Regions from separate parts of the Lysinibacillus sp. FSL K6-4013 genome, predicted to be linked through region 1. Evidence: riboswitches for the same ligand, from Rfam matches in the RefSeq annotation. Region 1 holds a riboswitch; each other region holds the start of a gene.

What was found. Region 1 has a riboswitch for S-adenosylmethionine ahead of MHB39_RS08425 (YezD family protein). Riboswitches for the same ligand answer to the same signal wherever they lie in the genome.
Region 2: another riboswitch for S-adenosylmethionine. It lies ahead of MHB39_RS02080 (O-acetylhomoserine aminocarboxypropyltransferase/cysteine synthase family protein); the one in region 1 lies ahead of MHB39_RS08425 (YezD family protein).
Region 3: another riboswitch for S-adenosylmethionine. It lies ahead of metK (methionine adenosyltransferase); the one in region 1 lies ahead of MHB39_RS08425 (YezD family protein).

What each region holds. Positions count from the first base shown of each region.
Region 1 covers NZ_CP152031.1:1,751,848-1,760,210, reverse strand. The annotation lists gene MHB39_RS08450 (formate--tetrahydrofolate ligase) at 1-728, opposite strand, end outside; gene MHB39_RS08445 (cold-shock protein) at 942-1,142, shown strand; gene MHB39_RS08440 (amphi-Trp domain-containing protein) at 1,288-1,557, shown strand; gene MHB39_RS08435 (VOC family protein) at 1,921-2,706, opposite strand; gene MHB39_RS08430 (flavin reductase family protein) at 2,856-3,341, shown strand; gene MHB39_RS08425 (YezD family protein) at 3,433-3,588, opposite strand; SAM riboswitch class I at 3,660-3,755, opposite strand; gene MHB39_RS08420 (heparan-alpha-glucosaminide N-acetyltransferase domain-containing protein) at 3,926-5,020, opposite strand; gene MHB39_RS08415 (TetR/AcrR family transcriptional regulator) at 5,010-5,606, opposite strand; gene MHB39_RS08410 (phosphopantothenoylcysteine decarboxylase) at 5,710-6,384, opposite strand; gene MHB39_RS08405 (LysR family transcriptional regulator) at 6,456-7,337, opposite strand; gene MHB39_RS08400 (DMT family transporter) at 7,472-8,363, shown strand, end outside.
Region 2 covers NZ_CP152031.1:412,568-420,930, reverse strand. The annotation lists gene MHB39_RS02090 (homoserine dehydrogenase) at 1-156, opposite strand, end outside; gene MHB39_RS02085 (hypothetical protein) at 619-1,005, opposite strand; gene MHB39_RS02080 (O-acetylhomoserine aminocarboxypropyltransferase/cysteine synthase family protein) at 1,339-2,640, opposite strand; SAM riboswitch class I at 2,758-2,871, opposite strand; gene MHB39_RS02075 (glycerol-3-phosphate acyltransferase) at 3,027-3,659, shown strand; gene MHB39_RS02070 (DASS family sodium-coupled anion symporter) at 3,855-5,336, shown strand; gene MHB39_RS02065 (succinate CoA transferase) at 5,409-6,932, opposite strand; gene chrR (class II chromate reductase ChrR) at 7,300-8,031, shown strand; gene MHB39_RS02055 (hypothetical protein) at 8,237-8,363, shown strand, end outside.
Region 3 covers NZ_CP152031.1:3,528,801-3,537,163, reverse strand. The annotation lists gene MHB39_RS17390 (ArgE/DapE family deacylase) at 1-512, shown strand, start outside; gene MHB39_RS17385 (IclR family transcriptional regulator) at 647-1,408, shown strand; gene MHB39_RS17380 (aminopeptidase) at 1,420-2,343, shown strand; gene MHB39_RS17375 (NUDIX domain-containing protein) at 2,546-3,013, shown strand; gene MHB39_RS17370 (prolyl oligopeptidase family serine peptidase) at 2,997-3,773, shown strand; gene pckA (phosphoenolpyruvate carboxykinase (ATP)) at 3,840-5,426, opposite strand; SAM riboswitch class I at 5,816-5,934, shown strand; gene metK (methionine adenosyltransferase) at 6,193-7,389, shown strand; gene MHB39_RS17355 (gamma carbonic anhydrase family protein) at 7,569-8,081, opposite strand; gene MHB39_RS17350 (alpha/beta hydrolase) at 8,216-8,363, shown strand, end outside.

The DNA.
Region 1 (8,363 bases):
TGTAAATCACGCACAAAGACAGGCTCACGCTCGAAAGTATAGCCAATCACGATACTAGCGATACGCTCACGTAAATCCTCAATGCTTGTTGCTAAACAGAATACCGCCATAATTTCAGAGGCAACCGTAATATCAAAGCCATCCTCACGCGGCATGCCTTGAACAGGACCACCTAATCCCACCACTACCTTACGAAGGGCACGATCATTTAAGTCCATGACACGCTTCCAAATAATGCGTCGTGGATCAATGTTAAGTGTATTTCCTTGGTGGATATGATTATCAATAAATGCGGATAAAGCATTGTTAGCTGTTGTAATCGCATGAAGGTCGCCAGTAAAATGTAAATTAATATCCTCCATTGGTATAACTTGTGCGTAACCTCCGCCAGTTGCGCCACCTTTTACGCCCATGACTGGACCTAATGATGGTTCACGTAATGCGACCATCACCTTCTTATCTAATTGATGAAGGGCATCTGCTAGTCCAACAGTCACAGTCGACTTTCCTTCACCAGCTGGGGTTGGACTTATAGCTGATACTAATACTACCTTTGCATCCTCGCCCTGAGCAGTAATTTTTAATGGGTCGATCTTTGCTTTGTAGCGTCCATACTGCTCAAGAGCATCCTCTGGAATACCCGCAGCATTGGCAATTTCCGTAATAGGTTTGATCACTGCTTGACTAGCGATTTCTAAATCTGATAATGGTTGATTTTTCGTTGTCATTTGGCATCCTACTTTCTATGTTGTTCATTTCCATTATAGTCTTAATTGTGAAAAAAAAGAAAGCCAGATATGCAAGCATTTCGTCAATCAATTGACTTATTTGTTCAATTCCTGTATGTTCTAAGAGAAAATGCAATTTTTTCACATTTTCTCAATGAGTGCACCATTTATTTAACTTTATTTTACATTCAAGCGCATTGGAGGCGAATGCTTATGCAACAGGGGATCGTAAAGTGGTTCAATAATGAAAAAGGTTATGGCTTTATTGAATGTGATGATGGCGAAGATGTATTTGTTCATTTTACGGGCATCCAGGAGGAAGGCTTCCGTACACTTGAAGAAGGTCAAAAGGTTTCATTTGATGTTGTGGAAGGCAATCGTGGACCCCAAGCATCAAATGTTGTAAAACTATAAGCGTAATGGGACTATCCGTGTAGTTCCAGATTAGCAGCGGATTAGGAAATGCATCGTTTCCTTCATCCGCTTTTTGTGCTGTTTTATAAGCTTAATGACCCCTCCATGTTATAATAGAAGTAATAATACGTAAGGAGGGATTTCGATGCAAAAATCAATGACAGAAGTTATTTTGAAGCATAAAGAACGACAAAGTGTAGCAGAATTTGCGGCAACACTGGAAACGATTGCAGAAAAGCTTAAAGAAAATGGTGAATTCACTTTTGTTCAAGGCACAGAGCCAACAGTTGTCAGCCCAAGTGAACAGCTCAAAATCGAATACTCCTATACAAAAAAGGGCGACAAGCATTCATTTGAAATTGAGTTTGATTGGTACACAGGTACAGAAACACCGAAAAAAATGACAATCGAATAATAATAGGCAGCGAAAATCCACTTCTTTGATGAAGTGGATTTTTCCATATTGTTGAATAAAGAGCATGTCACTAGAAAAAGACCTTTTAGCAAGGTGAGGGGTTGATTTCGCTCCAGGGTCTCCTGTGTAACGCTAAATCCACAGGAAAGCAAGTAGCCTGCACCAGAAATTCTATTAATGGTTTTGTTTTTCAATACTTATGTAAAGATGCTGGAGCAAAGGTGTTTCAGCCCATAAAAATACCGAGCTATCCACTAAAACGCTTACGAAGTGTTTCGGAATAGTCGGTTTTTCTAGTTATCATGTTTAAAGATTATTCGGCTTAATGAAGGTCCATGTTAGTTATGTTCCAGCCTTTTTTCATTATCGATTTATCCAATAAAAAGCACCTGGGCAAACTAATGTTTCCTTTGTTCGCTTAGGATCCTTTAATGTCACGCCAAATGGTCCCTCTTTGACATGACCGAGTGTCATTGCCTTCGCACTCTCTTCCTTGTAGAAATCTAACCGCATATTCGGTAGCTGTAGTGACATATACTGCTCATATTGCGTAGGCTCTGGTAGCTGTAGCACCTCTTGCCACAGCTGAACGGTTGCCTGCATGTCCCTGACATAGAATTGGACGGATTCCATCGTTATAGCCTGTTTTACATCAATGGCACCACTTGCCTTTAATTGTGCCAAACGCTCTTCATCTTCCTCCGCCCATTCAATCAAAAATGGAAAATCAATTGGAAGATCTGGCTTACCAAAATGCAGTAGCTTCCATTCTACCACTGTGCCATCTGGTCTTGTTCTGCTACATGCATCTGGCCCATATACTTCATAGCCCAATGCTCGCAAGCGCCGACCCTCTTCCTCAATATTTTTTGTACGCAGGGCAATTCGAGAAAATCCCTGGCGCTCTTGATCACGTTTAAACGTATAATGTAGGGAATATGGGTATTGTGCCGCTTGCTCAAATAAATCACGATCATAAATAGCAATTTGTTCAATATAGCTTAAGCCAAAGTAGCTTAACGTATTATAAGTCCCCCACATCGTGTGCTGCCCACCATTCACTGTATGAACATTTCGTTTATTGAAGAAAACCTTTATATTTTCTGGTGATTCCACTTGATGAACCAGATGATCAAAATATAAAGTCATGGCCATTCCCCTTTCTTTCCCCATTACCTTTACCTATATGTTTGATTAGTTTAAAATTTACTCAAGAAAAGGAGTTACTAGTAGGATATGAAAAAAAGTTTCGTTTACCTACAAACTCCGTTCACTAATTTCATAAAGAGGTGATTTGAATGACAGATTTAGTAGCTGCCTTTAAATTGGCATTAGGTAATTATCCTACAGGCGTAACAGTTGTCACGACATGTCATGACACACAACCTATTGGTTTAACCGTCAATTCCTTTGCATCTGTTTCAATCGACCCGCTCCTTATTTTGTGGTCACTCGATAAAAAATCTCAGCTCCATCCTTATTTCACGGCTGCGCCAAATTTTGCGGTCAATATTTTAGCGAGTGATCAAGAGCATTTATGTACACTTTTTGCTAGTAAAATCCCTGATCGCTTTGCACAAGCACAGTGGTCAACTTCCACTTTAGGACTACCGATTCTACATGATACAGCAGCTAATTTACAATGTAAAACATTTCAGCAAATCGATGCGGGCGACCATACCATTTTTATTGGGCAGGTGGTAGACATTACAAATGCTCAAAAAGAGCCTTTGCTTTATCATCGCCGTCATATCGGTCCCATACCAAAAGGCTTTTATAGCTAGCCTATCACACAAAAAAAGGGCCACTTGTAAGCACAGGATATCCTTCATGCTTATAGGTGGCCATTTGACATAAGTTCTACTGAAATCATTGTTATTTTTTCTGCGGAAATCTTTGCTTTTCAAGCCTATTAATTTGCACAATTACACCATCTTGAATCGTAATATGCACTTCACCAAATTCAAGATTTTGAATCGCCTTCGCAATTGCCTCTAGTTTCTTATCATCTACTTTTACTGACTGAGCCATACGAAACACCCCTTCTTTCTTATTCCTTATTGTTCATAAAGAGGCCAACGCATCAAACTGATTGATAGCCCCTCCTATCTCTCAGACACCATCTGTTGGATTTGGCACCTGTTTTTCGGTTGCCGAGGCTTCATTGGGCCAAGTCCCTCCACCTCTCTTGATAAGAGTACTGCGTTTCTTGAAAATAATTCTATAATTCCGCTATAGGAATGTCAATACAAAATATTAGAAAACCTAGTTGAATACTATGTAATGTGTCATTTAGATTAAAAGACTCCTTATACCTAAAGTATTTTATGCCTAGTCAGTGAGAAATAGATGGCAATCCATTAATTTATTACGAGCTCCATTTCCTCATTATGAATTCAAGTGGGCCTCGATGATGTTTAGCCCTCCACCATACAGAAACAAAGACACATCCTAAAAAGTAACAGCAAGCATACAACATAGAAAAAGCAAGTGTTTGGTTCTCCAGCTTTTGGCAAACAATTAGTATTCCAATGCCTATAAAAACATGGCCAACATAATGCGTTAAAGACATTTGTCCAGTTAAGATTAAAGATTGAATGACTTTATTTTTATATGTCTCTACAAGATAGATGGAGCCCACGATAAGGACAATAGCCGAAGCCGAATTAGATAGGACATACATCATATTTGGTGGAATCGGTCCTGTATCAAATAAATACAATGCACTCTCTACATCCAATAAATGAATGGTTGTCATCTTAATGAATACTGTTGAACAAGCCTCAGTCAAGATGACTAGCAATAAACCAGTCACCAATAAGATTTTTCGTAATGTACGATTTGTTAAATCTAATGTGCCGATTAACATGCCGATCAGAAAAAAACAAATCCAGGGGAAAAGTGGGTGATAGCCATTAAACAGCAAATTTCTAATAAATCCTACTGGTGTCCAAAAATCCAGATACTCTAGTAACACATATGTTGGATGCCAGCCAGCAAGGTAATTAAATTGAATTTGAAGCCATTGTGAAAGGATAAGAATGACACCGATAATAAACATCATCCTTTTCTTAGATTGGGCAATCAACCATGCGGCAACAAACATATACACGCCATAATAATGTAATATATCTCCTGTCCAACCGATCGCATATAGTACTATCCCTATCACGAATAACAAAAGCGACCTCTTCCACAAAATAAGTCGATTCTGACGAAGAAGCATTGGGTCCTTACTCTCTCTAGCCTGACGAGTCATTAAGGCTGTTCCTATTCCTGCTAGCATGACAAATACGGCCGACGCACGCCCCTCAAACATATTTTGTAAGGCAATCAACCGTGTTGAACCATTCGTTGTAGAACCTGTTATGACGCCAAAATTGACAATGAACATACCAAGCATAGCGAGAGCTCTTGCAAAATCAAGACCTTCAATGCGCCGATCATCATTTCTATTTGTCATCTTTGCCCCCTTGAATAACGCTATGTACAGCCTCCTTCCAAATAGCTCTATAGTTCAATTGGTTACCTGTTAACATGAAATTACCGATATTATCATAGACCATGGCTAGCATCTGTGCCTTTGCTTCTATATGAGGCGTATCGTCTAGAACTCCTAGCCGCACACCCCATTGTAGGACTTCAACAAAGCTTGTTAAAAAGCTGGTTTCTAGCTCCACTAATTGTCTCTTATAGTTTTCATCGCGAGCCGCTAATAGTACATATTGATTAAATATTTTATTAAAATAAGGATCCTTGCCCTGTGCCTCAATAGACTTATAGCCAAGCTCGAGTAATTTTTCCTTAAAATTAGCGGAAGAAAGCTCTTTATAATCCACAGCGATATCCTGTTGAATTTCTTTATACAATTCGTCAAATATGTAAGCGATTAATTGATCTTTTGATTGAAAATAATAGTAAATGGCTGGTTTTGAAATACCTACCTCAGTAGCAATCATTGATAAGCTTGTTTTTTCAAACCCATTTTCCGCAAACATCACATAAGCAATTTCTATAATCTTTTGAAAGGTTTGTTCTTTATTTCCCATTATTACCCTCCCTTTTTTACCGACCGTTAAGTAAATATTATAGGATGCTAACCTTTTAGACAAGAAAAAACTGTGTAGAAATAGTTCTCTACACAGTTCACATTTATTGATTTTGTAAATGCATCATTAAAGCTTCTGCTGTTTTTTGCTTACCCATTACTTTAAGAGGCTGTCCATCAGCAGGTACAATCCAATGAGGTTCATCCCCCCCATATAAAGACTGAGAGCTATTTGCTACCATAAATTGAGCATTGGCTGTTTCCATACGCAGTCTTGCGCGAGCTAACAAGAATTCCTCATCATTCGTGGCTTCGAGCTTAAAGCCTACTAATGTTACATTCGGTTGCCAGCCCTTAATTTGACCTAATACTTTTGGCGCTTTTTTAAAATGAATAATAGGTGGTTCGTCAGAAGGCATTTTCCCCGTTTCCTCCATTAAATTACCTGATTGATCATACACTTTGTCAATGACCCAATCAGAGCCCGCAGCCGCCATAATGACAATATCGATATGTTGTTGTTGAACTGCATGACGCACCTTTTGCCCTAAATCCTCTATACCTTCAAATTGTATCAATGTCATAACATTTTGGTTTTCTGGGAGCTGTGCAAAGTAACCATGCATGTATACTACATTAGCGCCAGCAGCCAGCGCCGCCTCTGCTAAATAACACCCCATTGTGCCTTTTGATAAATTCGTGTGACCTCGTACACGATCCCATTTTTCAAGTGTTCCCCCACTTGTAATCAGTACGGTTTTGCCCTGTAATGTCCCCATACACTCACCTATTTTCTGAAATATATACAATTACTATTTTAACGTAATGTAAGGATATGCTTCAATAGCCACTATTTTAGGGAGTTGTTTTGCTCTTTTAGCCAAGCACTTAATATCTCTGCAAATTTCTTTGTGACGGGCGAAGCATGATGTTTCATGGCAATACCAATCGTTCGGTAGCCACCTTGTTTTAATGGAATCGCTTTCAATGTTGGCGGTAAATTTTGAATAACCAACTGAGGTAAAATACTGATCCCTAAATGATGAGAAATCATGGAAAGAATCCCTACCTCCTCAGAAAGCTCAAAGCGGATATTCGGCTTGACATGATATTGCTCTAATAGCACCTTGACATCATTTGTCCCTTTATAGGAAGTCATAATAAATGGCATATCCTCTAGATCTACGATATCAATTTCTGTCTTATTAAATAAAGGACTTTTATCCGAAACAATACATAACAATGGGTCCTGTTGGAGCTCAGTGAACTGATATTGCTCTGACTTTTGACCATTCAAAAATCCTACTTCCACTTCACCGCTTAAAAGCCATTGTTCAATTTCATAGTAATCTCCCTCTCGTAACTCCACCTGTATCCCTGGAAATTGATTATCCATGATCTGAACAATTTCTGGCATCCAATTCGAGGAAATACTCGATATTACACCAATTCGAACCTTACCGCGTGTTACGCCAAGAATATGAGCTGCTTCCTGTTGCAATAATTCCTGAGCATCCAAAACCTGACGCATTGCCCTTAGCATTGTTTGTCCCTCACTCGTTAATGTTACACCTACCCGACTTCGATGAATGAGAGCAAAGCCAAACTCTTTTTCTAAACTTGATACGGCATGACTCACAGCAGACTGTGTTAACCCTAGTGCATCCGCTGCTTTTGTAAAGCTTGCCACCTCTGCCACCTTTGTTAAAATCTCATATTTAACTAAGCTCATCCACAATCCCTCAATATACATGAATTTTTTTAATCCTATTCATTATAAACATTCGTTTTACTAATCACAATACAAGATATATAGTAATTTTTAGTATAAAAACTGTTTTAGTACACAGATGGTAGGTGAACATAATGAGTATCCAAGGAAAAGCAAATGTATTGATGGTTATTGTCACAATGTTTTGGGGGCTCTCTTATACCTTTATGGTCATGGGGCTAGAAACGTTGGCAGTTTATAATGTGGTGGCATTACGTTGTATCATCGCATTTTTCGTAGCAGGACTTATTTTTTACAAACGGATGATCAAAGTAAATGGTAAAACATTAAAATATGCGGCTATTCAAGGATTTTTACTATTCATTGTGTTCGCGTTAAGTTTATTTGGTTTACAGTCTACTTCTGTTTCAAATGCTGGCTTCATCTTGAGCCTAACAGTCGTGTTAGTGCCGATTTTCAGTAGCTTTATTGAAAAAAAGTTACCTTCTCGTGCAGTTAGCTTTGCGATCATTTGTACCATGATTGGGATTACCGTCTTAACAGCACACGGCACATTCACTTTCCATAAAGGCGATTTATTAGTCGCAATTGCTGCGTTAGGTTATTCAATTTATTTACTTTTAAATAGCTCATTCACTCGAAATGTAGAGTCCATTTCATACGGAATTTATCAGCTTGGCTTTGCTGGTATTTATGCGCTAGTGTTAACTTTTCTATTCGAAACACCAACATTGCCAAATTCAACAACATCCTGGATTGCTATTTTAGGGCTTGGCATCATCTGTAGTGCGTTTTGCTTTGTGGGTCAAACTGTTGCACAACAGTATACTTCTGCTACACATACAGGTCTTATCTTCTCCTTAGAACCTATTTTTGCCGCTATGTTTGCCATGATGTTTATCGGAGAAGGCTTAACAATGAAATTAATGATTGGTGGTAGCTTTATTCTTATTGGTAATTTAGTGGCTCAATTAGAGCACTTCCATGCCCTACGCTTTATAAAAAAAGACGCACAAGAAAAAGTCA
Region 2 (8,363 bases), 1.3 Mb from region 1:
CACACGTTCACGACTAGCATCTGTCACTAAAATCTTCGCTACCTCTAATTCAATACCTAATTTATTTTTTAGCTCTTCTCGTTTTTCATTTAAAATATGATAGATCCCCTGACCTACCGTTCCAAATCCTAAAATCGCTGCCTTTATAGTTGCCATTCTTGTTATTCCCTCCAACTTACATTCCGCAGTTTCATTAATGCTAATTTTCCATGGGGTTGTGTCATGACTATTTGACACCCACCGCAGTCTTTAGCCAACAACTCTTCTTTGTATGAGTTTCGCTATTTCTATATGTGTTGGAACACATACAAATTCAAATAATTCAAAATTTAACTTAAAGAAAATTGTAACGCAAATACATACATTGCACAAGAAAAATCTTTCTAGGAAGGACATTTGTTTTCTCTAGATGTGCAAAAGAAATCGGTTTCATTCCCTTTATTATACGTTTTATTAATCATTCTATAAGATTTGAACAAATATTGACTCTTTACATTTCAATATATGAATGTCTTTCTTCTATTATATATGTATGCTCAGACATTCATAACAATCCCTTTAAAGAAAAAACTCATTCCCTGTAGCAGCAGAGAATGAGCATAAAAATATGAGGGGATTTTAACTTGCTCTTGAAAGCAATTGATAGCGATATTGTTCTAAAGCGTGTTGAACAAGACTAATTTCTTCTTCTGTAAAATCTGGTATTGCATACGTACGTTCCACTAATTGAAATGTACCATACTTTAAGTAAATCTCTGTGGCAGGAAGTGAGATATGGCTCACACCGTACTGTTCATATGTCTCAAATACTTCCTTAACAGTATAGTCTTCTTTTTCAGTAAAAACTTGTTCTTGAAATGCTGTATGACCAAAAACTTGTTGCCATTTCTTTTCGACTGATGTAAGAAGGTGTTGAATGGATTTATTGTTGACAAAAACGTGTCCTTCATTTAGCTCATATATTAGATAGGATACAATGTTTTGCGCACTATAGATGTTACCCATTTTAAACACTCCTTTATCATCAGTTTTTTGGGAAGAGCAGTTACTGGCTAGGCAACTACTCTTCTATATATTCAAAAGTGAGGGAGCACTTATGAAAACATTTTCCTTTTTAACAATAATTTCCGTACTCTTAACTTATTTCCTAGTATATAGCATGGATTTAATTAAGTCAATAATACATATATAATTACTTGGTATTATTTTTTATAAGGTTCTGATAATTAACGGATGCTGTAAATAGTTGATGTAGCAACGTTTAACGCATTACCAAATGAGGCAAATCGAATGAGAAAATACGTAAACGCTACACCATTCTTCCCTCTGTTCTAAATCTTAAGCTTCTACAGTTTGTTCACTTGTTGTTGCCTGTGTAATGGCTTGATCTAAATCAGCAATAATATCCTCTACTGCCTCTAAACCGATGGATAAGCGAATGAGCGACTCGGTTACACCAGCTTGAACTAATTCGTCTGCTGATAGCTGCTGATGGGTAGTGGAAGCAGGATGTATAATTAATGACTTAGCATCACCTACATTTGCTACATGTGAAAATAGCTTCACGCTATCAATAAGCTTTCGCCCAGCTTCACGTCCACCTTTGATGCCAAATGTAAGCACTGAACCGAAGCCATTTCTTAAATATTTTTTTGCCAACTCATGTGTCGGGAAATCTTCTAGGCCATTATAATTTACATACTCCACAGATGGGTGGTTTTGTAAATATTCAGCCACTGCCAATGCATTCTCATTGTGTTTAGGGATACGCAAATGAAGCGTTTCTAACCCTTGCAATAAATTAAAGGCAGCATCTGCACTTAATGTTGGACCAAAATCACGTAATAATTGTACGCGTAGCTTTGTAGCAAAAGCAGCAGAAGCTGTATCAATTCCATAGCGTAACCCATGGTAAGAAGCATCTGGTTCAGTAAAACCTGGGAATCGCCCACTAGCCCAATCAAACTTACCAGCGTCTACAACAACGCCCCCTAAGGTTGTACCATGGCCTCCTATCCATTTAGTTGCTGAATGAACAACAACATCTGCACCATATTCAATAGGTGTAGAACCATAAGGAGAAGCAAACGTGCTGTCAATAATTAGTGGTAGCCCATTATCATGTGCAATCTTAGCTACTGCTTCAATATCTAAAACCTTTAAGCTTGGATTACCATAAACTTCTGCAAAGACAGCTTTTGTTTTATCAGTAATCACCGCATTGAAATTCTCTGGGTTTGTTTCATCTACAAAAATTGTTTTAATACCATAGTTTGGTAATGTGTTAGCAAATAAATTATACGTACCGCCATATAAAGAACTAGCTGCTACTATCTCATCACCAGCTCCAGCTAGATTTAAAATGGAAAATGCGATAGCCGCTGCACCAGATGAAAGTGCTACTGCTGCTGTTCCACCTTCCAATAAAGCCACACGTTTTTCAAACACATCAACAGTCGGATTGGTAATTCGTGTGTAAATATTCCCTGCTTCCTCTAGGGCAAAAAGACGTTGCGCATGAGCAGTGTCTTTAAATACAAAAGCAGTTGAGCGATAGACTGGAACTGTCCGAGAACCCGTCACTGGGTCTGGCTCTTGACCACCATGTAACAGCAATGTTTCTGGTTTAAAATTTGTCATTGTGTACCTCCAAATGGTTATTTTTTTACGATGGTACCGGAGATGAGGAGGATTTTTCTGTAGAAAACAAAAAACCCTCTTCAGCTAAGAAGAGGGTTGCGGTTGCAAGTTTTCCTCCCCTTATCTGCCAGATCCAAGTTAGAATCTGTAGGAATTAGCACCTTAGTAAGCTCATTACTTACTGGTTGCCGGGCATCATAGGGCCTATCCCTCCGCCGCTCTTGATAAGAGTATGAGATTCAATTTCCATCGTTGTTACACAGTATAAACATAGAGTTTTTTTCTGTCAACATGTAAATTTTATTTTTTCCGAAACTTCTGTCTGCTCTTATACGTAATATGAACGCATACACTATTTTAGAAAAAATTTTGAGAGGAGTATTTTTATGGTAAAGGCCGTGATCATTTTTCTTATGATTGGCTATTTAATAGGCTGTATTCACGGCTCTAAAGTGGCTCAATTTTTATCTGGGGTTGATTTAAAAAAAGCTGGCCACGGAAATGCGGGTGCCTCGAATGCTACTCTTTCCCTTGGCTGGAAATATGGCGTTTTAGTAGCCCTCATTGATATCGGCAAAGGCGTTGTCGCTATTATCGGTGCACATTTTTATCTAGCGGATGCCACTCATTTGACACAAGAACAAATATGGCTGCTTACTTACATTATGGCTGCTGGGGTTATTTTAGGTCATAATTTCCCATTCTATATGGGCTTCAACGGCGGGAAAGGAACGGCCTCCATCATTGGTATTTTACTTGCTGTTGATTGGAAGATTGGTTTATTTGCACTTATTTTATTTGTTATTTTATCCTTTGCAACAAATTATTTAATTGTAGGTGTTCTAGAATTTTATCTCGTTTTTTGTACAGCAACTTATTTATGGATTCCAGGCATTGGCCCAACCATTATAGCTGTCCTTCTTTTTGGCATAGCTATCATCCTGCATATAGAAAATATTAAACGTTTAGTTAATGGGACAGAGCCTAAAGTAACTACTGCTTTTAAGAAAAAGAAATAATATTTTATGGATATTTTTGTATTTTGTGTGACCATATATTTTCTCTTTATCTACTAATATTGCTGTAAAAAACATCTATTTTACACAGGTTTTTTTCTACAATAAAATAGACATATTCTTATCTTAATAAAACATTACGGAGTCCGATGTTATGGATAATAATCGTCATTTTTATCGTAGAAAGGATGAGAAATTATGTCTTCACCAAAACAAGCAGCTACAAAACGTAACTTAAAGCCTCTATGGATTGGCTTAGCATTCGCTTTACTAATCATTATTACTTTTTTACCTAATAACGGCGATTTACCTATAGCTGGGCAACGAGCTTTAGCCATCTTAGCTTTTGCAGTCATCCTTTGGGTAACAGAGGCTGTTTCATATCCTGTTAGCTCGGCCATGATCATTGCACTAGTAACTGTTTTACTAGGACTCGCTCCGTCAATGGATGACCCATCTACAGAGCTAGGAACAGCTGGCGCATTAAAATTATCCTTAAGTGGATTTAGTAATTCTGCCGTTGCTTTAGTAGCAGCAGCTCTTTTTCTAGCGGCTGCAATGCAAATTACTAATCTACATAAACGACTTGCTCTGTGGATTCTTTCACTGGTAGGAACGAAAACAAAGGCTATCGTATTTGGCGCCATTTTAGTTTCTATCGTCCTCGCATTTTTTGTTCCTTCTGCTACAGCACGAGCTGGCGCTGTAGTACCGATATTGCTTGGAATGGTGGCAGCATTTGGTTTACCACGTGATAGTCGGCTTGCTGCTTTGCTAGTTATTACTTCGGTACAAGCCGTTTCCATTTGGAATATCGGCATTAAAACTGCAGCAGCTCAAAATATGGTGGCTTTAAACTTTATCCAAGAGCAATTTAATGTGGATATTTCCTGGGGTGCTTGGCTACTTTACGCTGCTCCCTTCTCGATTATTATGTCGATCGTTTTATTTTTCATTATGATTGCGTTAATTAAACCTGAGACTAGCAATATCGAAGGTGGTAAAGAGGTCATCAAAAAACAGCTTGCAGAGCTTGGCCCATTAAAGGCTCCTGAAATTCGCTTAATCGTTACTTCCTTAGTTTTACTATTTTTCTGGGCAACTGAAGGTAAATTACATCCCTTCGATACGACCACAGTCACAATAGTTGCTATCGCTATTCTATTAATGCCTAAAATTGGTGTGTATTCATGGAAGGAAGTTGAGCCTCATATTCCATGGGGGACAATTATCGTCTTTGCTGTAGGCATTATGCTAGGAACCATTTTACTGAATACGAAAGGTGCTGCATGGTTATCAGATAAAGTTTTTGGTTCACTTGGGCTAGATGCAATGCCTTTACTAGCAACAATCGCACTCGTAACTTTATTTAACATTTTGATTCATTTAGGCTTTGCAAGCGCAACTAGCTTAGCCTCAGCACTTATACCTGTGTTTATCGTTTTAGCCTCCACATTAACGGCTAATGTGGATCAAGTTGGTTTTGTTATTGTGCAACAATTCGTCATAAGCTTTGGCTTCCTATTACCGATTAGTGCACCACAAAACATGCTTGCCTATGGTACAGGTTCCTTTACAACAAAGGATTTCTTGAAATCAGGCATTCCATTAACCATTATTGGTTTCCTTCTCGTACTTTTGTTCTCTGCAACTTATTGGAAATGGATTGGATTATTATAAGACTTTGATTAAATAAAACGTAAAAGCCTTGAAGAAACAGACTAACTGTCCTTCAAGGCTTTTAAAGTAGTATTATTGTTTCGTGAAAGCAGGGTCCTTCATCGTACCATTTTTCGCATAATTAACGTGCCATGATAGTGCTTTTTCTAGGTCATGTGGTGTATGATGTCCGCCCGTTGCCTCATTGGCATCATTAAAGTACTGCCACAGCTGTTCCCTATAATCAGGATGTGCACAGTTATCAATGATAAGCCCAACTCGTTCTTTTGGAGCAAGTCCTCGTAAATCTGCTACGCCCTGTTCAGTTACTATGACATCAACATCATGCTCTGTATGATCAACATGCGAGACCATTGGGACAATACTCGAAATATCTCCACCTTTAGCATAAGACTTTGTCACAAATATCCCTAATCGTGCATTACGAGCAAAGTCTCCAGACCCACCGATACCATTCATCATCTTTGTACCAGAAACATGTGTCGAATTAACATTACCGTAAATATCTAATTCCAATGCCGTATTCACTGAGATTAATCCGAGTCGACGAATAATTTCAGGCTGATTCGAAATTTCTTGAGGGCGCAACACTAATTTATCAGCATATTTTTCAAAATTCCCATAAACACGGTTTCCTACTTGCTCAGAAAGGGTAATAGAAGTTGCAGAAGCAAAATTCACTTTCCCTGCATCAATCAATTCAAACACTGCATCCTGAAGAACTTCTGAATAAACTTCTAAGTTCTCAAACTCAGAATCTTTAAAGCCTAGCAATACAGCATTGGCTACTGAACCTACCCCAGATTGAATTGGTCGCAAACTTGTTGTTAAGCGACCTACTTTAATCTCTTCACGTAGGAAATTTAATAAGTGAGTAGCCATAACATCTGTCTCTTCATCCGCGGGGACAATAGTTGATGGCGCATCTAATATATCCGAAATGACGATGCCTTTTACTTTATCTAAATCTAGTGGAATTCCAATTATACCAAGACGATCAGAAACATTCTGTAAAGGAATTGGATCACGCTTTCCTTGTGGTGCAGGCACGTAAATATCATGTATACCTTCTAATGCATCAAGCTGTGCTACGTTTAATTCAATGATGACTTGGTCTGCTTCTTGCACAAAAATAGGAGAGTTACCAACTGAAGTTGTAGGAATTAATAAGCCATCTTCTGTAATTGCAGCCGCTTCAATGATCGCAAAATCGATTGGTCCAATAATACCTTGACGAACAAGCTCAGCATTATGGGAAAGATGGGCATCGACAAATGTGATATCACCGCTATTGATTTTATTACGAATGCCAGCATCTGCTTGGAAAGGACCGCGTTTACGAATGACCCCTGCTTCTGCTAAGTATTGGTCTACCTCAGGGCCAAGTGATGCACCTGTAAAGACATCTACTTGGAAATCCTCTTTTTTCGCTTTCTCTACAAGTGCAAGAGGTACAACCTTTACATCGCCAGCACGTGTGAATCCACTCATCCCTAATACCATGCCATCCTTAATCCAAGATGCTGCTTCTTCGGCTGTTACAACCTTACTTCGTAATTGTTCATGACGAAGCTTTTTTGCAAATTTTTCTTCCATTCCCTATTCCTCCATTCCACTTTATTTTTGTTCAACTTGCATATTTGGTTCCAGTAAATCTGTGACATCCGTCAGAGGCTATATCTTTATTCCAGGAGCATTTCATCACCTAATAGCTAATGCTGTCTAAACATTTGAGAATAAAGATTTTGTAATTTTTGGTAGCACAACCAAATAAACAGTCGCACCTATAATTTTATACTATTTAGAATATTTAATCTATATCAAATGAAATATTTTACTTTACGAGATAATTTCTACATTTATAAATTATTGATGTATAACTTTTTATCCCTCATTATTCGATTTTGCTAGAAAAGCGTGCTATGCTCAAGGTATAGAACAGACACAAAGGAGAGAGTTTTTAATGGTTAAAGAACTATTACGTAGCCATTCCTCGGTACGCATCTATGATGGTGAACCGATTTCAAAAGAAATCATTGAAGATTTAATTGGAACAGCACAAATGGCTGCAACATCCCATTTTGTGCAAGCCTATAGTGTAATCTGGGTAACAGATGCAGATAAAAAGGAAAAATTAGGCTTACTATCTGGTAATCCACGTCAATATGAAACCTCAGGTGGGGCATTTGTTTTTTGTGTAGATTTCAAGCGACTTCAAATGGCTGGGAAACTAGAAGGAGTAGATATTGTAGCCGATTCTGCTGAAAATGTCCTTGTTGGTGTAGCTGATGTATCATTGTTTGCACAGAATTTTGTTATTGCAGCTGAATCAATGGGTTATGGCATTTGCTATATTGGAGGGGTACGCAATAAACCTTCTGAAATTAGCGAATTATTCAATCTACCTGATCACGTTTTCCCATTATTTGGGCTAACAATCGGCGTTCCAGCACGTCGCAATGAGGTAAAACCTCGTTTACCTGTATCTGCTGTATTACATGAAAATGAATACAATGTTGAAAAATATGAAGAGCTTTTACCAGCCTACAACGAGGAAATGGAAAAATATTATAACAGCCGTTCATCAAACAGAAAAATTGATAATTGGACAAAACAAATGGCTGATTTTTTAATCGAGCAACGACGTCCGCATATTAAAGAATTTTTAGCAACAAAAGGGTTTAATTGGAAATAGTATAACAGAAATGGAGTTACTATCGTATGATAATAATTCCATTTTTTACATAAAATTATTACCTACTTATGTCCGATACAGGTATATTGCCACACTTCTTAATTTAACTATATCTATAAATTAAACGAAAAGACTCTTTCCTTTTCCAACTATTCCATTCATAGTTAATAAATGATACCTAACAAAGAAAGGAGTTATACCAATAATGTCCAATATCAATAAACATCTTGCTCGCACCTTAGAACAACAGCATAAGAGAAGTGTAAGAGGTTTATTTTTAAAAATTGAAGACTTAAATAATGAATGCACCCAATTAAGAAAACGACTAGAGT
Region 3 (8,363 bases), 1.8 Mb from region 1:
AATACATGCGTGAAGTGGAAAAAGATCGCTTGAAATATCAAGAAGTTTTAGAGAAAATTACTGTAAATATTGGTACAATTGAGGGAGGTACGAAGTCAAACGTAATCCCAGATTACTGTAAGGTTCAGGTCGATTGTCGTTTACCATTTGGCATTACACAAGAGGAAGTAACAGAAATCTTGACAAATAAACTAGATGGTTTGGCTATCGATTATTCAATCCAACGTTTTGGCTTCAAAAGTGTAGCCAATTATACACCTGCTGAAAATCCTATATGCCAATCGATAGTGGAAAATATTTCTTATGTTACGGGGCAAGAGGCATATGGTGTCATGCAGTGGGCAAGCAGTGATGCTCGTCATTTCAGACAGTATGATATTCCTGTATTGCAATACGGCCCAGCTTATTTACCAAGTATTCATGGTTATAATGAAAAAGTGCGTGTTGAGGATATCGTACGCTGTGCAAAAGTTTATATAACTGCTGCTGTTGATTTCCTATATCAAAAGTAAGAGATTAGCTACTCTCTTACTTTTGATAAAGTGATATCAGGTGCTGACGGCTGCTAAATCTATCGATTATTTCCCCCTTAAGAGAGAGATTTGCAGCCGTTTGTACAGATAAATAGATCAGAAGGATGAGAGATATGCTAAAGACATTAAATTTATCAATTGCGGTTTTAAAAATGTTTACAAAGGAAAAGCCCACATGGGGTGGTCGAGAGTTAGCACTGGCGATGAATATGAATCATACAAATTTATATCGCATTCTTGAAACCTTCGAAAATAATGGGTTTATTACAAAAGATCCTATAACAAAAAAATATTCTCTTGGTATTGCATTATGGGAAATAGGTATGAATATGTATGATTCATTAAACATAGATCAGCTATGTATGCCAGTTCTTGAGAAATTAAAGGATGTCACTGGTGAAACAGCTATTTTTACCGTACTGAATGGACTGGAAGCGTTAACATTACTGAAAGCAGAGCCTGTAAATAAGGTGAAGTTTACAGTTTCAAGAGGTAGTAGATCGCCACTTTATGTAGGAGCATCTTACCGTTCAATGCTTGCTTTTTTAAATGAAGAGCAAATTGCAAAGGTTATTGATGAACCATTAACAGCTTATACAAATAATACAATGACAGATGCCACAGAAATACGGGCAGAGCTAGAAAAAATTAGATCATGTGGCTATGCACTTAGTAATAGTGAGTATTCGGTCGATGTATTGGCGCTAGCTATGCCTATATTCAATAGTGAGGAACAGGTCGTAGCATCCATTACCGTTTCTGGACCAATTTATCGTTTTACAGAGCAACGTGTTCCGGAGTTTTTGGGACCTTTAACGGAAGCTAGAAATGAAATAGAAGGAATTATTCGTAGATATCATTTGAATTTTAATTAAGGAGTCCTGTTATGCAGCATTTACATGACATTGCACTAAATGTTTTAAAAGGCAATTTAAATGTTCAATCATCAGAGTCACTATTAATTTTGACAGATCATCACAAACAAGACATCGCGAAAATTTTTTATGAAGCTGGACTATCAATTACAGCAAATACAATGTTCATGGTGATGCCCCTGTTAGAGAAATCTGGTCAAGAGCCAATCCAAGCAGTTTCTGAGCTTATGGCGAATGCCGATGTTACACTGTGTATTACCTCCCATTCCTTAACGCATACAATGGCTCGTAAACATGCCTGTGAAAAGGGCGGGCGTGTAGCAACAATGCCAGGTGTGACATTGGAGATGCTAGAGCAAGGTGCTCTTCATGCTGATGCAGAGGAGATCGAAGCTATGGTAGAAAAATATGTCCTTTTACTTGATACGGCAAAAGGTATTCGTATTGTCAAGGATGGCCATGAGCTCACGTTTAGTGTAGAAGGCCGTTTAGGAATTCGTTCCACTGGTGTTATTCGTCAACCAGGTGAGTATGGAAATATTCCTTCAGGAGAATCATATATTGCGCCAATAGAAACATCTGCGAATGGAGAGATTTTAGTAGATGGCTCTATTGCAAATATTGGTGTCTTAAAGGAGCCATTATTATTAAAAATTAAGAATGGTCGCTTAGAAGAGGCAATCGGTCCTGATGGTGCACGTCTACTTGCTTTACTTGGGGAAGGTAATGGTAGAATTATTGCCGAGTTTGGCATTGGGGCCAATAAAAGTGCCATCCTATGCGGCAATGTATTAGAGGATGAGAAGGTATTTGGGACAATACATATTGCTTTTGGCAGTAATGCACCATTCGGAGGAGCCAATGCGTCAGATGTTCATATCGATTGTGTTGTAAAAAGCCCAATTGTCTACTTTGACGGTCAGCAAGTCATCTAAAGAAAAGCGTGTCTTCTTTTGAAGCACGCTTTTTTCATGCTTTACAAGACTGTAGTTAAGAGTTGCTTGTCATTGTAGGATTACACTATAGTTAATATAGATAGGAATAGGAATGATGATTAAATTCTGTCCATAAAATAGAAGCAATGATGAAAAAAAGTAACTTTTGTTTTGCAACAAGAAAGAACGTGAGGTTGAATAGATGTTAACATTTACAGATTTACATGGCCTACAAGTAGATTTGAGTTTTACAAGAGGTGAATTTAAAGTAGAACCTAAACACGTCCTTGTCCTTTTAAAGCATAAGAATAAATGGTTATGTACTGTCCATAAACGACGAGGTGTAGAAGTGCCAGGGGGGAAGTTAGAAGAAGGTGAAACATTAGAGGAGGCGGCAATTCGAGAAGTTTTTGAAGAAACGGGTGTTCATGTAAAAAATCTTCAATGGTTCGCAGAGTATGCAGTGCATGATGAAATCGTTTTTTGTAAAACCGTTTACACGGCACAATTTTTAGCGCAAGAGGACATAGAATTTGATTTAGAGACATCAGGCATGCTTTGGTTAACCGATGAAGAATTTGCTCAGCATCCTAACTTGAGCTTTCACATGAAGGATGAGGGGATGAAGAAAATGCTGGAGGAGTTGAAAGACCGTGACATACAATGGTGAAATTGTGGAAAAACGTGCCTATCCCTCACCCAATCCAGCAATACGACTAACAGAAATAACCTATCTATCACAGGGCTTGCGTATAAAAGGGTTATTAGCGGAACCAAAAAAAGAAGGTACATATGATGGCTTTTTATATTTAAGAGGCGGTATGCAAAGCATTGGGATGGTAAGACCCTCTCGTATTGCACAATTTGCTGCGCAGGGCTTTATCGTATTTGCCCCATACTATCGTGGGAATCGTGGGGGAGAGGGACGTGACGAATTTGCAGGGGCAGACCGTTACGATGCGGTCTACGCAGTAGATGTACTGAAACAATTTTGCAATGACAATATCCATGTTTTTGGTTTTTCGCGAGGTGGTATTATGGCTCTGTGGACAGCCATTTTAAGAAAGGATATTACTTCTGTTGTAACATGGGCAGGTGTTTCTGATGCAACGGCCACTTATTGGGAACGTACAGATATGCGCAGGATGATGAAGCGCGTTATTGGAGGAACACCGAATCGTGTACCAGAAGCGTATGATGCAAGAACACCGCTTTTTGAGATAGAGCGGATAACAGCCCCTGTACTTATCATTCATGGCTATCGTGATGAAAATGTAGATATAGAACATGCCAGACAATTGGCATTTTTTTTAGAGGATGCAAATAAATCATTCGAAACTTGGTATGATCTTAACTACGCACATCAATATCCACCAGCAAAAAATCGTGAAACTGTCAGTGCTCTTTGCAAGTGGATGAAGCAACAATAAAGCTTAGAGAATACAAAAAAGACAAAGGGAACAACGTATTCGTTCCCTTTGTCTTTTATTTAGTCGTTATTTTAATGGGCCACCAAGTGTAGTGATGGCTTCAGAAACGTTTGAGAATTTCTTGAAGTTTTCATTGAATAAGCCTGCAAGCTCAGCAGCTTTTGCATCGTATGCAGCTTTATCTGCCCATGCTTCACGAGGGTTTAACACTTCTGAAGGTACACCTTCAACTGCTGTTGGAATGTGTAAACCAAACACAGCATCTTGTGTCGTTTCAACATCTGCTAATTTACCATCAATTGCTGCACGAACCATTGTACGTGTGTAAGAAAGTTTCATACGGCTACCTGTGCCATATTCGCCACCAGTCCAACCAGTGTTCACTAGGAATACTTGTGCACCGTGCTCGTCAATTTTTTGTCCTAACATTTCTGCATATACTGTAGCAGGAAGTGGAAGGAATGGAGAACCGAAACAAGTAGAGAAAACTGGTTCTGGCTCAGTTACACCACGTTCTGTTCCTGCAAGTTTAGAAGTGAACCCGCTTAGGAAGTGATACATTGCTTGTTCTTTTGTTAATTTACTGATTGGAGGTAACACGCCAAATGCATCAGCTGTTAGGAAGATGATTGTTTTTGGATGACCTGCAACAGAAGGATCAACGATATTTTCGATATATTGGATTGGGTAAGCTACACGTGTATTTTCTGTTAGAGAACCGTCATCATAGTCACAAATACGAGTTTCTGGATCAACAGCTACATTTTCTAATACAGAGCCGAAGCGAATTGCATTGTAGATTTCTGGTTCTTTTTCAGCAGAAAGATTGATTGTTTTTGCATAGCAACCACCCTCAATGTTGAACACACCATTATCAGACCAACCGTGTTCATCGTCACCGATAAGCTTACGATCTGGGTCAGCTGATAACGTCGTTTTACCAGTACCAGATAGACCGAAGAATAATGCCACATCGCCAGCTTCACCTACGTTTGCTGAACAGTGCATTGAAAGGATACCTTGTTGTGGTAATAAGTAGTTCATGATACCAAAAATAGATTTTTTCATTTCACCAGCATATTCAGTACCACCAATTAAAATAATTTTCTTTTCAAGTGATACGATAATGAATGTTTCAGAGGCAGTACCATCAACCGCAGGATCTGCTTTAAAGTTCGGAGCTGAGATGACAGTGAAGTCGGCAACATGAGAAGCTAATTCATCTGCTGTTGGACGGATAAATAATTGATGAGCAAAAAGATTGTGCCATGCGTATTCATTAATAACTTGAATGCTTAATTGTGAATCTTTGTCAGCACCTGCAAAGCCTTTGAATACGAATAACTCGTCACGTTCTTTTAAATATTTTATTACTTTTACATATAGGTTATCGAACACTTCAGAAGAAATTGGTTGGTTGACTTTACCCCAGTCAATTTGATCTTTTGTGCTTTCTTCTTCTACCGTATATTTATCTTTAGGTGAACGACCAGTGTATTTGCCAGTTTCTGCACGAACTGCGCCATCTACTGTTAACATTGCTTCACCACGAGATGTAGCTTTTTCTGCTAATTGTGGTACTGAAAGTTGAACATTAATGTTACCGCCGTTTAATAATTCCTTCAGTTCGTTTGCAATTTCTACTGAATTCATCGATTAAATACCATCCTTTTTTATAGTATTCCCTTGATTTAGAGGGATTTTTTCTTAATTTCAAAAATAGTATAACACAATTGCTTAAATAATCTATACTAATTAAGAAATTATTTTAGAGTTTTTACCACTTTTCAATAAACTGACAAAAAATAATGTTTTTCGAGTAGAATACCATCAATCCTACTGTAATTAGGCATGAAAATTGAGCCACACATATGTTACCACAAGTAGCTAGGTATGTTGTAGGGATTAATTTGCTTCTATTTACATCATCATCCAAGTATGAAAAGTTTTTGTGTAATAGGTTCTTTCCTTTCTATACAGTAATACATAAGAAAATATTTGACAACGTTCGACCTTTTGAGTAACATGAAATTGAACGGATACTCTTATCCCGAGCTGGTGGAGGGTCAGGCCCTGTGAAACCCGGCAACCTGCATGAACTATTTCACGACATGCGCTGGTGCCAACCTGATGCAAGGGAACATCCCTTGAACGATAAGAGTGAAAGGTTACGCAGTCATTATTCCTTTCCTCATGTAAAGTAACGTGAGAAAAGGATTTTTTTATTGTTAAAAATCAATGTAAAGGTAAGTATATGTAGTTCTTTCCTTATTATAATGACGGATCTTTCGAAATCCTCGTGTTAAAAGCAGCAGTAACGGCTTGAGAGTTCAATCCTTAGGAGCGGACTTGACATGGGTAATGAGTACCGTATTCATACACAACTACTTATTGTAAGAGTATTTAGGAGGAAAACCAAATGACAAACCGTCGACTGTTTACATCAGAGAGTGTAACAGAAGGACATCCAGATAAGATTTGTGACCAAATCTCGGATGCCATTTTAGATGCTATTTTAGCAGAAGATCCAAATGCGCGTGTAGCATGTGAAACAACCGTAACAACAGGATTAGTATTAGTAGCAGGAGAAATTACAACTTCTACTTATGTTGATATTAAAGGTATCGTTCGTGATACTGTAGCAGAAATTGGCTATACACGTGGTAAATATGGCTTCGATGCAGAAAACTTAGCGGTGCTTGTGGCGATTGGTGAACAATCACCTGATATTGCACAGGGTGTTGATCAGGCATTAGAGGCACGTGAAGGCTCTATGACAGATGCTGATATTGAAGCAATCGGTGCTGGTGACCAAGGCTTAATGTTTGGCTATGCATGTAATGAAACACCAGAGCTTATGCCATTACCAATTAGCTTGGCTCACAAATTAGCACGCCGTTTAACAGAAGTACGTAAATCAGGTGAACTTGCCTATTTACGTCCTGATGGTAAAACGCAAGTAACGATTGAATATGATGACAATAATGTACCCGTTCGCGTGGATACAATTGTTATTTCAACACAGCATGATGAAGAAGCAACACTTGAACAAATTCAAGCGGATTTAAAAGAATTTGTTATTGCACCCGTTGTACCGAGTGAATTATTAGATACTAACACTAAATACTTCATCAACCCAACTGGCCGTTTCGTAATTGGTGGACCAAAAGGCGATGCTGGATTAACAGGACGTAAAATCATTGTTGATACATACGGTGGTTATGCACGTCACGGTGGTGGTGCCTTCTCAGGTAAGGATGCAACCAAGGTAGACCGCTCAGCAGCATATGCGGCACGTTATGTAGCAAAAAACATCGTAGCAGCTGGCTTAGCAGAGCGTGCTGAAGTACAACTTGCCTATGCGATTGGCGTTGCTCAGCCTGTTTCCATTGCTGTCGATACATTTGGCACAGGTAGAGTAAAAGAAAGCGAGATCGTTGAATGGGTACGCGAGCTATTCGATTTACGCCCAGCAGGTATTATTAAAATGCTTGATCTTCGTCGTCCAATTTATAAACAAACTGCTGCGTATGGACATTTTGGTCGTACAGATTTAAATGTACCATGGGAGCAAATTGATAAAGCCGACGCACTACGAGAAAAAGCACGTTTATAAACTATTGAACTAAAGTAATGAAGTCATTAGAAAATTATTCTAATGTATTAATAAGCAAAGGGGCAACATTGCTCCTTTTGTTTTTTTACAAAAAATACCTCGCTAGAATTCGTGAACATAATCGGTACACGAAAACGCGAGGGATTTTTTCGTTAGTATTGATTTTTTGTGTATCTTATTTATTTCTGAAGTGACTTATAATATTGACCTTTTTCTGCGTATTCTCGTACAATGCGTTCCATGTCCTCTTTATCTTCAGCATTTAATTCTCGGACAACTTTTGCTGGACGACCTAATGCTAAACTATTTGGAGGAATGACTTTACCAGGAGGTACTAGGCTTCCTGCTCCAATAAATGCACCTTCTCCAATCTCAGCTCCGTCTAAAATAATGGAACCCATACCAATTAAGGCATTTTTGCGAATTGTACAACTATGTAAAGTGACTTGGTGTCCAACTGTTACCTCATCTTCAATAATGAGTGGATATTTTGGACTTTGGTGTAAACAGCAAAGATCCTGAATACTGACACGTTTACCAATAATCGTTGGGGAAACATCACCACGAATAACTGTATTAAACCAAATGGTTGTTTCAGCGCCAATTGTTACATCACCCGTAACAGTTGCGTAATCAGCAATGAAAACAGATGGATCGATCTTTGGCGTTTTATCTCTAAATGGATAAATCATGAAAATCGCCTCTTTTCTTTCTATAATGTAGTATTATCGTATCAAATACGCAACTTTATGGAAATATAAAATTAAAATGTGCTATTTATTTCGATATAATCAAAGAGTAATTATTTTTTAGGAGGACTATGTAAATGTGGAAATGGGAAGCTGATGGACAAGCAAAAGCTGTGATTGCTATTCTTCATGGTGCTTATGAAAATCACCGTTGGTATGCATGGCTGATAGAGAAATTAAGATTAGAAGGCTTCCACATAGTCATGGGGGATTTACCGAATCATG